DNA from 4 places in the Kocuria sp. CPCC 205297 genome. Region 3 is predicted to be linked to each of the others. Evidence: riboswitches for the same ligand, from Rfam matches in the RefSeq annotation. Region 3 holds a riboswitch; each other region holds the start of a gene.
What was found. A riboswitch is a leader RNA that binds a small molecule or an ion and turns the genes downstream of it on or off. The one in region 3 is predicted to bind thiamine pyrophosphate.
Positions count from the first base shown of each region.

Region 1: linked by a shared signal. The riboswitch ahead of RF650_RS04835 (ECF transporter S component) and the one ahead of RF650_RS02560 (3-oxoacyl-ACP reductase) in region 3 are both predicted to bind thiamine pyrophosphate.
Region 2: linked by a shared signal. The riboswitch ahead of thiO (glycine oxidase ThiO) and the one ahead of RF650_RS02560 (3-oxoacyl-ACP reductase) in region 3 are both predicted to bind thiamine pyrophosphate.
Region 4: linked by a shared signal. The riboswitch ahead of RF650_RS06530 (bifunctional hydroxymethylpyrimidine kinase/phosphomethylpyrimidine kinase) and the one ahead of RF650_RS02560 (3-oxoacyl-ACP reductase) in region 3 are both predicted to bind thiamine pyrophosphate.

Region 1 covers NZ_JAVKPY010000004.1:112,536-115,668, reverse strand. The annotation lists gene RF650_RS04840 (ABC transporter ATP-binding protein) at 1-1,503, opposite strand, end outside; gene RF650_RS04835 (ECF transporter S component) at 1,500-2,123, opposite strand; TPP riboswitch at 2,182-2,288, opposite strand; gene RF650_RS04830 (DUF4235 domain-containing protein) at 2,409-2,681, opposite strand; gene mnhG (monovalent cation/H(+) antiporter subunit G) at 2,809-3,133, opposite strand, start outside.
Region 2 covers NZ_JAVKPY010000004.1:171,206-174,338, forward strand. The annotation lists gene RF650_RS05100 (thiazole synthase) at 1-134, opposite strand, end outside; gene thiS (sulfur carrier protein ThiS) at 137-403, opposite strand; gene thiO (glycine oxidase ThiO) at 400-1,686, opposite strand; TPP riboswitch at 1,676-1,800, opposite strand; gene thiE (thiamine phosphate synthase) at 1,921-2,583, shown strand; gene RF650_RS05120 (thiol-disulfide oxidoreductase DCC family protein) at 2,757-3,133, opposite strand, start outside.
Region 3 covers NZ_JAVKPY010000002.1:211,858-214,990, reverse strand. The annotation lists gene nhaA (Na+/H+ antiporter NhaA) at 1-716, opposite strand, end outside; gene RF650_RS02565 (hypothetical protein) at 924-1,145, shown strand; TPP riboswitch at 1,663-1,796, shown strand; gene RF650_RS02560 (3-oxoacyl-ACP reductase) at 1,842-2,606, shown strand; gene RF650_RS02555 (LLM class flavin-dependent oxidoreductase) at 2,608-3,133, shown strand, end outside.
Region 4 covers NZ_JAVKPY010000005.1:220,869-224,001, reverse strand. The annotation lists gene RF650_RS06535 (Rne/Rng family ribonuclease) at 1-1,004, shown strand, start outside; TPP riboswitch at 1,083-1,178, shown strand; gene RF650_RS06530 (bifunctional hydroxymethylpyrimidine kinase/phosphomethylpyrimidine kinase) at 1,166-2,719, shown strand; gene rplU (50S ribosomal protein L21) at 2,957-3,133, shown strand, end outside.

The DNA.
Region 1 (3,133 bases), on a different contig from region 3:
CAGCCGTCGCAGCAGCTCGGCCACCCGGGCGTCGTCCGCGTCCGCCATCGCGTCGGTGACGCGCGCATCGCGACGGCCCACGCGGCGTCGTCGTTGCCGGGGACCGAACTCGAGTTCCTCGCGCACGGTGGGGCGCAGGAACTGGTGTTCGGGATGCTGGAACACGGTGCCCACGCGGGAGACCAGTTCCGCGCCGTCCCACAGGGAGGGATCAGCGGGCGCGTCGGTCGCGAGGGCGTCCGTGGCCCACACGGTACCGCGCACGGGCAGCAGCAGTCCGGCGAGGGTCAGCGCGAGGGTGGACTTCCCCGCGCCGTTGACGCCTGTGACGGCCAGCGCCTGCCCCGCGCGGACGTCCACGGTGATGTTCTCGGCCGCCGGCGCCGCCCCCGTGCGCACGTCCGGTTCCGGGTACGCTTCCCCGCGCCGCCACGCGGCGAGCGCCCGACGACGCCGCCGCGCGAGCGCCCGCCGTCCCGGTTGGCTCCGGGACACGGCGAGATCGCGGGCGCTCAACAAGGTGGTGCCCGGTGCGGCGGCGGCGGGCACGGTGGTGAAACCACCCGTATCCTGCGCAGACTCCGCGACATCCGAAGCCCTCATGGGCGACGCGGCCGGCGCATTCTCCGTAGGCACAGCGGGCGGCGTGATGCCGTGTGGCGCCGCGGAGGCAGCCGTCTGCCGTACCGCGGGATCCATACCATTCGAGGCATGCACGGGAGTGCGAGTGCGCGGCACCCAGCCGGGGACCCACGTACCCTGGTGCTGCAGCAGGTCCCGGGCGTCCTGCAGGGTCTGCTGCGCGGGGCCGTCGAAGGCCACCCGACCGTCGTCGCCCAGCACGATCACACGGTCCACAACCGGTTCCCACAGGGCCACCCTGTGCTCCACGACCACAAGGGTGGTCCCGTCCTCGCGCACCGCATCGGCCACGGCGCGGCACAGCTGCTGCGCCCCCTCGTGGTCCACGCTCGCCGTGGGTTCGTCCAGCAACAGCAGCCGCGGGCACATGGCCAGGGTCCCGGCGAGCGCGAGACGTTGTTTCTGCCCCCCGGACAGTGCCGTGGTGGGGTGGTCGAGCGGGAGCTCCAGACCCGTGCGCGCGAGCGCTTCCCGCACGCGCGGCCAGATCCGCTCGCGGGGGACGGCGAGGTTCTCGAGGCCGAACGCGACGTCGTCCCCCACGCGCGAGAGGACCACCTGCGTCTCGGGGTCCTGGTGCATGAAGCCCACCGTGCCGCGGGCGTCGCGCGGGTCGACACCCCCGACGCTCAACCCGCCCGATGCGGAACGGCCGTCAGGGTCCTGGTCCACACCGGCCAGTGCCTGCAGGAGCGTAGACTTGCCCGCCCCGGACGGGCCCAGGAGCAGGACGCGTTCGCCGGGCTCGATGATCAGGTCCAGGTCCACCAGACTGGGCGTCTCGCGGCCGGGGTGATGCCATCCGAACCCCTCCAGGACCACCCGCGCGCCCGTGAGCTGCACGGTCGGTTCCGCGGTCATCGGCGCACGGCGCCGGAGGCCAGTGCTCCGAGGACACCCGTGGCCTGCAGGGCCTTCATCACGGCCCACATGAGCAACCCTGCGATCACGGCCCCGGAGAGCGTGGTCAGCGCCGCGTAGACGACCTGCTGATCCAGGGCCCACTCGAAGTTGTACATGATGTTCTCGCTCACGCCCAGGAACAGCCCGGATACAGCCCCACCGATCGCCGCGGTCACGGGACCGAACCGGCGGTAACGGGTCAGGAGGAACACGACCTCCACACCGAGGCCCTGCACCAGACCGGAGAGCACCACGAGCCACCCGAAATGCGTTCCCAGGAAGCCCTCGATCACGGCCGCGAGCAACTCGCAGAACAGGGCCGCGCCCGGTTTGCGGATGATCAGGGCGCCCAGGGTACCCGCCACGAGCCAGCCCCCCGCGATGAGCCCCGCGGACGGCGGGTAGGCCACCGTGCCCGCCGAGACCGCCGGGTACAGGAGGTTGGACCACATCCAGAAGATCACGGCGCACACCGCGGCCAATACGGCGGTGACCACGATGTCCACGACCCGCCACGACGAGCTGCGGTTGCCGCTTGCGCGAGGTGTACGGGTGGGGGTGTTACCGACCTGCGTCATGCTGAATCCTCCTGAAGATCCCAGGAGGGGAAGAACACCACCCGCCGTTGCGAGCGGGTCCTTGAGATACTCGACTCCCTAGCGCCGGTACGAGCCGGATCAGGTTCGAGGGTCTGCGCTCACGCGCACTCTCAGCGCCGCGGTGGCGCTCCCCTGTCGTTGAGACGCCAGTCTAGCCCACGACGGCGGGTGGCCGGGCATCTCGCGTGCCCAGCCACCCGCCGTCGTGCGTACGTCCTACGCGGCCCCGGCCCACCCGTACAGGGGGGCGCGGGACCCGCCGGCTCAGATCTCGCTCTGGGAGCTGCGGGAGGGATCGGAGTCCTTGGACTCGAACTTGGCCACCTGGCGGGAGATCCCCACCTTGATGACGGTGCCCACCACACCGGTGATCACGGCCCAGATGATGATGTCGGTCCAGGCCTCGTCCGGGTCCGGGTTCTTGGCTGGGGGCTCGTTGCCCGTGACCTGCTTCCACACCGCGGACAGGCCCTTGTTGGCCAGGGCCACGCCACCCAGGGACGCCACCGTGCCGAAAATGTCCATTACCTTGTTCATGAGGTTCTCCTTGTCTTGTGGGTGCCGACGGCACCGGGCGGCCGACGACGTCGTGCTCGTTGCCCAGCATACGAAGCGCCGGGCGCGACGGGGCGGAAGGAACCCGGTCCCACCGAGAATTACGTCCTCAGCGAGATTCTTCCTCGCCGACGCGAGCGACGACCTCGCGCAGCTCGTCCTCCACGAGGTTCTTCTGGTTCAGGTGCTTGGAGCGGTAGGCGGCGCGGCCCACCATGTGCGCGGACACGGGCACCGTGAGCAGCTGGAACAGCCACGCGAGGATCATCAGCGGGATCATGCCGGGATTGCCGCTCTCGATCGCCACGGCCGTGAGCAGCAGGAGCAACCCCAGGACCTGGGGTTTGGTGCCGGCGTGCATGCGCGAGAGCAGATCGGGGAAGCGCACCAGACCCACCGCCGCGGCCAGGGACATGAGGGACCCCCCCACGAGG
Region 2 (3,133 bases), on a different contig from region 3:
GTGGTCAGTTCCGTCCCGGAGGCCAGCAGGGCCCGTTCGAGCATCGCGAAATCGGTGAGGCCCCCGGTGCCCATGATCAGCCGGGACGAGAGCTCCACCCCGGCCACGGTCAGGTGGGTTTCGTGCGTGGTCACGTTCAGCCTCCCTGCACCGCGGTGACGATCTCCACGGATTGACCCGCTTCCACGGGGGTCGTGGCCCACAGGGAGCGGGGGATCACGGCGTCGTCCACCGCCACGGCGATCCCCAGGGGATGGCCGTCCGCGGCGGTGCCCTCGGGTGTGATCTCGCGGCCCGTGAGGTCGACGACGGCGCTCGCGACCGTCAACCCCGGGGTCACCGCCACGGGGGAGCCGTTCACGACGGCCGTGGAGGAATTGTCTGTGGTCTCGGGCGCGATCATTCGAGTCCTCCATGCATCTGGGGATAGCTCTCGGGTGTGGTGAACGGGGCCTCGGGGGCGGGGTTCGAGTGCCGGGCCGGGTCGGTGTCGGCGAGGAACGCGGCGTCGGACCCGTGGTCCGCGAGCGGGTCCAGGACGCCGGTCACGAGCTCCGCCGCGAGCCGGGACGCCACGGGGGTCAGCAGGATGCCGTGACGGAAGTGACCCGTGCTGATCACGAGCCCGGCCACCGAGGTCTTCCCCACGTACGGCAGGTCGTCGGAGGTTCCCGGGCGGGCGCGGGCCATCATCTCCAGGACGTCGCAGTCGTCGATCGCGGGGACCACGGCGCGCGCGTCCCGCAGCAGTTGGTGTACGCCACCGGCCAGCACGGATTCGCGCCCGTCCTCGCGGCTCGTGGCGCCCAGCACCAGGGTCCGGTCCTCGCGGGGGACCATGTACACGGGTCGACCCAGGACCTGGGCGCGCACCGTGCGCGTGAGCAAATGCGATTCCCCGGGGGCCAGGGCGGTCTCGGGAACCCGCAACCGCAGGATGTCCCCGAACACCGGGCGCAATCTGAGGTCGAGTCCCTCGGGCAGCCCGCCCATGGTGTTGGCGGTCAGCCCGGTGGCCACGACCACGGCGTCCGCGGGGATCACCTCACCGGAGTCCACCTGCACGCCCGTGGCCTGCCGGGGTTCCCTGCGGGAGGTCAGCACGGTGTCCACGCGGGAGGTCAGCCACTGCGCCGGTCCGGCGTCGGGGACGTCCCCGATGGTGGTCAGCTGCGGGCAGTTCAGGGTCTCCACCAGGGCGGCCGCGAGCATCCGGGGGTCCACCTGGCGGTCGGAGACGATCCGTACCGCACCGCTCAACCGCGGCGCAAGAGCCGGTTCCAGGTGCCGGGCCTCCCGCGTGGAGATCTCCTGCACGTCCATCCCGGAGGCGATCTGGTGTGACGCGAGGTCGGAGAGGGATTGGGCGTCCGCGGCGTCGGCGGCCACCACGAGCGTCTCCTCGGTGCGGTAGCCCGTGGGCAGGCCCGTGGCCGCGGTGACGCGCTCCACGAAGTCCGGGTACTCCGCGGCGGAGGCCCGCATGAGGGGGTAGAGGCGTTCCTGGCCGTACTGGGTCTCGGCGATCGGTGCGAGCATGCCCGCGGCCGCGCGGGTGGCGCCCCACGCCGGGCGGGGATCGACGACGGTCACGGCGGCCCCGCGGCGTCGTAGTTCGAAGGCCGTGGCCAGGCCCACGAGACCAGCTCCGGCCACGACCACGTGGTCACCGAGGTGCTCGGGCATTATTCCTCCCTCCGGCGGCATGATCCGCATCAGGTGATCCGGTCGGCGGCTCACGCCCTCTCAGCCCGCTGCGGTGGTTGTTGCCAACGTGTGCGGGCTCCCGTGGAGTTCGTCGAACGGCGACGAACGGCCCTGCCAGTCTAATCACCCCTAGCTGTGGAACGCAGGGGGACTTCGCGGCGGGCTGATCGGGCGAGGTGTCCGCGGGCGCGCGGTTCGTGCCACGATGGCCGCATGGGACACACGAGCCAGACGGGTACCGGGCGCCGCGCCGCCCTCGAGAACGCGCGACTGTACGTATGCGTCACGGCGCGCCACGAGCGCGGTGACCTGCGCGAATTTCTGCACGCCGCGTACGAGGGCGGGGTGGACATCATCCAGTTGCGGGACAAATCCCTCGAGGCTGCAGCGGAGATCGAGGCCATCGAGGTACTCGCCGACGTCGCCCGTGAGCACGGCGCACTCTTCGCCGTCAACGATCGTGCGGACGTCGCGCTGCTCACCGGCGCGGACGTGTTCCACGTGGGCCAGGGCGATCTCACCACCGCGCAGGCTCGGCGGGTCCTGGGGGACGACGTGGTGATCGGGCGGTCCTGTCACTCCCTGGCCCAGGTGGACGCCGCCGTGGCCGACGCCGGGCTCGACTACTTCTGCACCGGGCCCGTGTGGGAGACCCCCACCAAGCCGGGTCGCGCGGCCGTGGGGCTCGAGCTGCCGCGCTACGCCGCTCAGCACGCGGGGGCCAAGCCCTTCTTCGCGATCGGCGGGGTCGACACCGCGCGGTTGCCGTCCGTGCTCGACACGGGTGCCTCGCGCATCGTGGTCGTGCGGGCCGTGACCGATGCGGAGGACGTCACCGCGGCGGCGCGGGCGCTGCGGGACACGCTGCCCGGGTGAGACCCGATCTTTGAACGCGGTGGAGCGGAGGCGCCGCGGTGGGATGGCACCGCTCGGGTAGCGACGTGTTCGGTGGGGTGGTGCGCGTCGGGGCGGAGTCATGGAGTCATGGCGCCGCAGTGTCTTGCCGTCGCGCGGGTGGCACGGCTCGCTCGGTACGCGGAGCGGAACCGTTACGGGGTCCCGCACTGCCCGGGGTGCTGCTGGCACCACGGGGTGACACCGGGGAACTTCCCCCGGTGATCGGCCACCCACCGGTACACGCGGTCCTGGACCCACCGCACGGGCGGTAACCGGTAGAACGGCTCGAACACCCGGATGCCCAGGGCGGTGTCCAGGGTCACGGCCACCGCGTGCGCCCCCGAGGATCGCTCACCGGAACGGGATAGGACGGCCCACACCGACGCGTTGCCCTCCGCATTCGTCAGTCCGAACCGCTCCAGTACGCCGGGGACCTGGTAGGCGTGCAGGGCGATCCGGTCATGGCGGTCCAGTGTCCGGGCCCATCCCACGCAGCGCGTGCAGAACCCGCAGTTGCCGTCGAAGACCA
Region 3 (3,133 bases):
AGCGGGACGAGCGCGAGCAGCAGCGGGAGCACGTGCACCTCATCCGTGTAGAAGATCGCGATGATGGTGATGGCCAGCAGGTCGTCCACCACCGCGAGCGTCAGCAGAAATAGGCGGAGCGCGCTGGGCAGGTGCGAGCCCACGATCGCGAGGACGGCCACCGCGAATGCGATGTCCGTGGCGGTGGGGATCGCCCAGCCGCCCAGGGTCTCGGGGCTGCCGAGGTTAACGCCCGCGTAGATCAGAGCCGGGAGGACGACGCCGCCCACCGCCGCCGCAATCGGCACCGCTGCCTTGCCGAGGTCCCGCAGATCACCCGCGACGAACTCGCGCTTGAGCTCCAGGCCCACGAGGAAGAAGAAGATCGCGAGCAGTCCGTCCGCGGCCCAGGCGCCGAGGCTGAGGTTCAAGTGCCACGGCTCGTAGCCGACCTCGAGGTCCCGCAGCGCGAAGTAGCTCTCCGCGAAGGGCGAGTTTGCCCAGACGATGGCGATGACGGCGGCGACCACCAGGAGGATGCCGGCCACGGTCTCGCGGCGCAGGACGTCCTGGAGGCGGGAGAGGACACCGCCCGAGGGGTGGTCGGGCTCGCACGGGAGCTCAGGATGGTTGAAGAAACCGGGCTCCGAGACGAAGCCGGAGGACTCTTCCCGCTCCACGGGCTCCGGCGATCCGGGCTCACGGTGGGCAGGGGTGGTCGTGTGGTGCTGGGGCATGGACTTCTCCAATGTCGACGGGCATCACGCTCATTACCGCCGACCAGACTTCCCGGCACACCAGCCAGCAAGGGTAGCAGGGCGCTTTTGCGCGGCGCACGCGGGGCGGCTTTCAAGAAGGTGGTCCCGCAGCAACCCACTCGGCTTCTCTGTCGCTGCGACCCGGGACACGAGACGATCTGGCAGTGACCTGCCTACGGTGGGGGCATGCTGAAACGGAATTCGGTGGGCTTGCTGATCCTGGGGTCCGCGATGGTGGCCCTCTTCGTGATCACCTTCATTGGAGCGCGGGAATCATGGCTGCTCATGACCCTGGAACTGCTTTTCGCCGTCATCTTTCTCACCAAGGCGGTGCAAGAACGGCGTGCAGAAGTCGCGGCACAGCGCCGTCGAGCGGCGCGCCGCCCCGCGAGCAACGGCCTGTCTTGACCGAGCTGCCACCGGCGGGACCGGTTATCCCGGACTGCGGTGCGGCTGTGGCTTGGAAACACGAGTCAACATCAGGCTGATTCCCCACAGGAACAGGACCAGCAGCGGTACGAGAGTCATCATGGACGGCTCGTCCACGACTGTCACGCCGCCCACGTTCTCCCAGGTGCATGTGTGGCCCAGTGGCACCCAGCTCCACCCCGGCTCACCGTAGATCGAGCTTCCGTCGCCCAGTTCGCAGGACAGGGATCCGGAGTACACGAGTCGCTCCGCCACAAGCCCTCCGATCCAGGCGAGTACCGCTGCGAGCCACAGCACCCATCCGACGTTCCTTGCCCGCGAAGCGGCTGTTGGGTGTGACATTCACCCGTCTCCGTTCTGGCTGCCGTGCCCCTCCGCCGAGCGCGCTGCCGGTTATTTGGTCTCGCCACTTTCCTATCAGGGTTCCCTGCGACCCCATCCTTCTCGGTCAATCCGCTCACTTGATCCTCGCCAAACCTCCTTGACTACACTGACCACCAGTGACACGGGGTGCCGCCACCCTCCCCCTTCTCGCCCACCTGGCACGGAGTGGGGGACCGCAGCGGCTGAGATGACACCCGTCGAACCTGTCCAGTTAGTACTGGCGAAGGGATGTCACGGTCGCACCGCGCAGGTGGCGCACCGCTTTCTTCGCCGTGAGCCACAGGAGTGAGCATGCGGATCGAGAACACCATCGTCCTGGTCACCGGCGGAGCCCGCGGGCTCGGGGAGCACCTCAGCCGGGCGTTCGCGCGGGAGGGCGCGCGCGTCGTCGTGAACTACCACTCCAGCGAGGAGCGGGCCCGCGCGCTGGTCAGCGAACTCGGGGAGGACAGGGCACTCGCGGTCCAGGCGGATGTGACCGACGCCCACCAGGTTCGGGACATGGTCGCCCGGGCCCGGGAGCACTTCGGCGCGCCCATCACCGTGGCCGTGAACAACGCCCTGGTGGACTTCAGCTTCAACGGGGACGCCCGACCCACCCTCGAGGACCTGACCGCCGAGAACCTTACGCAGCAGTTCCAGGGCGCCGTGGTGGGCGCTCTCAACGTGATGCAGGCGGTCACCCCGGGTATGATGGAGGCCGGTGAGGGGCGCATCATCAACATCGGCACCAACCTCTTCCAGAACCCCGTGGTCCCCTACCACGACTACACCGCCGCGAAGGCCGCCCTGCTCGCCCTCACCCGCACCGCCGCCAAAGATCTCGGCCCGCAGGGCATCACCGTCAACATGATCTCCGGCGGCCTGCTACGCACCACGGACGCGAGTGCCGCTACCCCGGCCGAAGTCTTCGACGCCATTGCCGCCGGTACGCCCTTGGGTCGGGTCACCAGCCCGGAGGAGTTCGCGGACACCGCCCTCTTCTTCGCCTCCGACTGGTCCCGCGGCGTCACCGGGCAGAACCTCGTGGTCGACGGTGGACTGGTGATGGACTGACATGGCCGCCCCGCACGACACCGCGCGGACCCCGTCCGCCGCCCCTGCGGCGTCCACCCGTCCCACCCAGGTGAACCAGCCGCCCGGGACACCCGCCCGGACGCTGCACCTCAACGCCTTCCTCTACGGCGCCGGCCACCACCAGGCCGCGTGGCGCGCGCCGGGCTCCCCGGTGCACCGCCTCACGGACATCGCCTACTACGAGGAGCTCGCGCGGACTGCCGAACGCGGTCTGTTCGACGCGGTGTTCTTCGCGGACGGGCACAGCGTGGGTGACGTCTCCGGCGGACCCCGCTGGAGCCTGGAACCCCTGACAGCGCTGTCCGCGATGGCGCGGGCCACCGAGCGCGTCGGCCTGGTGTGCACGGTGTCCACCACGTTCTTCACCCCGTTCCACGCGGCCAGGATGCTCGCGTCCTTGGACCACATCTCGGGCGGGCGAGCGGGGTGGAACGTGGTGACCTCCATGTGGGACTCCGAGGCCCGCAACCACGGCTACCGGGCCATGCCGACCAAGGATGAGCGCT
Region 4 (3,133 bases), on a different contig from region 3:
AGCAGCACAACGGTGCGCAGGACAAGCCCAGGAACGGCAACCAGCACCACGGTTCGGACGAGCCGGACCAGGCGCGCGTGGAGGCCACCCGCACGGCGTTAGCGAACATCGCCGCGGCCTCCTCCCACGACGAGTCCGGCGACGCCGCACGGAATGCTTCCCAGGGCACCGCACCGCAGTCCGGGGGCGGGCAGGCCGAGGACACCGGTTCCCAGGAGCAGCAGACCTCCCGCGGTCAGCAGGGCGGGGAGCACGCGTCCGAGAACTCCCACGGGGAGTCCGAGGGCGGGCGCCGTCGCCGCAAGCGTCGCGGCAAGCGCAGCCGCGGTCGCGGTCAGCAGGGCGAGGACAACGCCGTGCAGAACGACGGTTCCGACCGGGACGGTTCCGGGAACGACTCGCGCGGGGATTCCCGGTCCGAGGACCGTTCCGGTGGGGACTCGTCCGCGAGCCTCACGATCCACGGCGAGGTCATCGAACTGCCCCACGGGCAGTCTGAGCAGCGGGGGAGCGAGGGCACCCAGGAGGCCCTGTCCCTGGATTCGCTGAGCGCCGCGTTCACGGATGCGGGCGAGGACGAAACCTCGACCGAGGGTGCCGTTCAGGATGCGGACGCCGCGCCCCAGCCGCGAGAGGCCGTGTCGAAGCGGTCGGCCGCCGGACACGCGCCGTCGAACTCCGGGACTGCGCAATCCAGTGCAGGGCAGACGAGTGCCGCGCAGCAGCAGAGTTCCGGGGCGGCGTCGTCCGCCGGCGGGAACCGGCCGGCGGAGGCGCCGGCGGCTCCGGCCCGACGGCGTCGTGGGTCGCGGCGTGCCGTGGCGCCGGCGGCCGCGCCCGGAACCGCGAGGGTGGAGACCCACGAGTACACGCAGGAACGGCAGGTCAGCCGTTTCACCGCGGAGGCCGGGGCCGCGACCCCCGCGGCGTCCGGTGACCAGCCCACCATCGTGGGTGTGGGCATCAAGGCTCAGGACATCACGATGACCGGCAAGCAGGACTGAGTGACCGGCGGCTGGATCCGTCGCCACGCGAGCACCGCAGGGGCACCCGGGATTCCGGGTGCCCCTGTGGCATGATCGGGGACACACACGGGGTGCTGCGCACTGCGGCTGAGAACACACCCGTCGAACCTGATCTAGCTCGTACTAGCGAAGGGATTGTCGTGGACACCACGCCTTCTACCGCCATACCCCGCGTCCTCTCTATTGCCGGAACCGATCCCACGGGCGGGGCGGGTCACGCCGCGGACCTGAAATCCATCGCCGCACTGGGCGGGTACGGGCTGAGTGTGATCACCGCAGTGGTCGCCCAGAACACCCGGGGCGTCGTGAGCGTACACACCCCACCCGTCCAGGTCCTGCGGGACCAGCTGGACGCGGTCGCCGGGGACGTCACCCTGGACGCGATCAAGGTGGGGATGCTCGGCTCCGTGGAGGTCATCGACACGGTCCGGGACTGGCTCATGGTGGGGCGCGCACCCGTGGTCGTGATCGACCCCGTCATGGTCGCCACGGCCGGCGGGCGATTGCTGCGTCCGGACGCCGAACGGGCCCTGCGGGAGCTGCTGCCCCACGCGAATTTGATCACCCCCAACCTCCCGGAACTCGCGGTGCTGGCCGAGCGCCCCGTGGCCGCGACCTGGGACGAGGCGCTCGAGCAGGGACGCGCGGTCGCGGCGGCGTTCCATACCCGGGTCCTCGTGAAAGGTGGCCACTTGGCCGGGGACACGACCCCGGACGCCCTGTTGCTCCCCGGTCAGGACGAACCCGCCGCGTTGTTCGAGGGTCGCAGGGTGCACACGCGTAACACCCACGGCACCGGGTGCTCGCTGTCCTCCGCGGTGGCCACGGTCGTGGCGCGGACCGGGGACTGGCCCGAGGCGATCCGCACGGCCCGCACATGGTTGCGTGGTGCACTGCGCGGCGCGGACGAGTTGCACGTGGGTCACGGCAACGGTCCCGTGCACCACATGCACCACGTCCAGCACCTCGTCACGGATCCGGCGTTCGTGATGACGGCCGCCGCGGAATCCGAGGGCCCCCGGTTCACCGACGAACTGTGGGAGGAGAGCGCCCCGGTGCGTGAACGCATTGCCGCCCTGGCGTTCATCCGGGGCCTCGGGGACGGCACCCTGGACCCGGGCGAGTTCGAGCTGTACCTGGACCAGGACATGCAATATCTGCAGTACTACTCCCGGGCGCTGGCCCTGCTCGCGGCCTCCGCCCCGGACGAGCGTTCGCGCGAACACTTCGCCGCGGCGTCGGCCTCCGTGGTCTCGTTCGAGTCCGCGCTGCATCGCGCCCGGCTCGGGGACCGGGAGCCCATGCCGCCGAGTGACGTCACGAGCAGTTACGCGGACTTCCTGCTGGCGCGCACGGGTCAGGACGGCTTCGCGGTGGGCTCCGCCGCGATCCTGCCGTGCTACTGGCTCTACGCCCACGTGGGTGCGGAGCTCACCCGTCGTGCCCGCGTCGCGGGACCGCAGCACCCGTTCGCCGACTGGCTCAGCACATACGACGATCCGGACTTCCAGACCGCGACCGAGTCGGTGCGCGAGATCGTGGACCGGGAGGCCGCCCACGCGGACCCGGCCACCAGGGAGCACATGCGCCGCGCGTTCCACCGGGCGTGCGCGCTCGAGCTGGCTTTCTTCGCGCAGACGACCCCGGCGACGTCGCCAGAGGGCGAGCGGCGCGCCGCGGCGCAACTGGCATGACTTCGGGTGATCGGGTAGGCTGGGGTGTCGGTGCCGAGCGCCGGTGTGTGTCATATCCAGTTCACGCACCAGGTTGCGGCACACTCGGGCGGACATCCTGAATCGATGCGATAGCCACGCGGAGAATGCGGTCGGTCATGGATCACCGCGGCGTGATGTCTCGACATTCGCAGTCCTCCAGGAGTACGCCCGACCCACACACGTAGTCCATAGATGTCGAGAGAAGTGAGTTCCCAAGTGGTGTACGCGATTGTCCGCGCAGGCGGCCGCCAGGAGAAGGTTTCCATCGGAGACCTCGTGACCCTTGACCGCGTCGCCGGCGAGGCAGGCAGCACCGTAGAGCTTCCTGCGCTGCTGCTGGTCGATGGGGACAAGGTCACCTCCGACTCCAAGACCCTGGCGAACGTCAAGGTC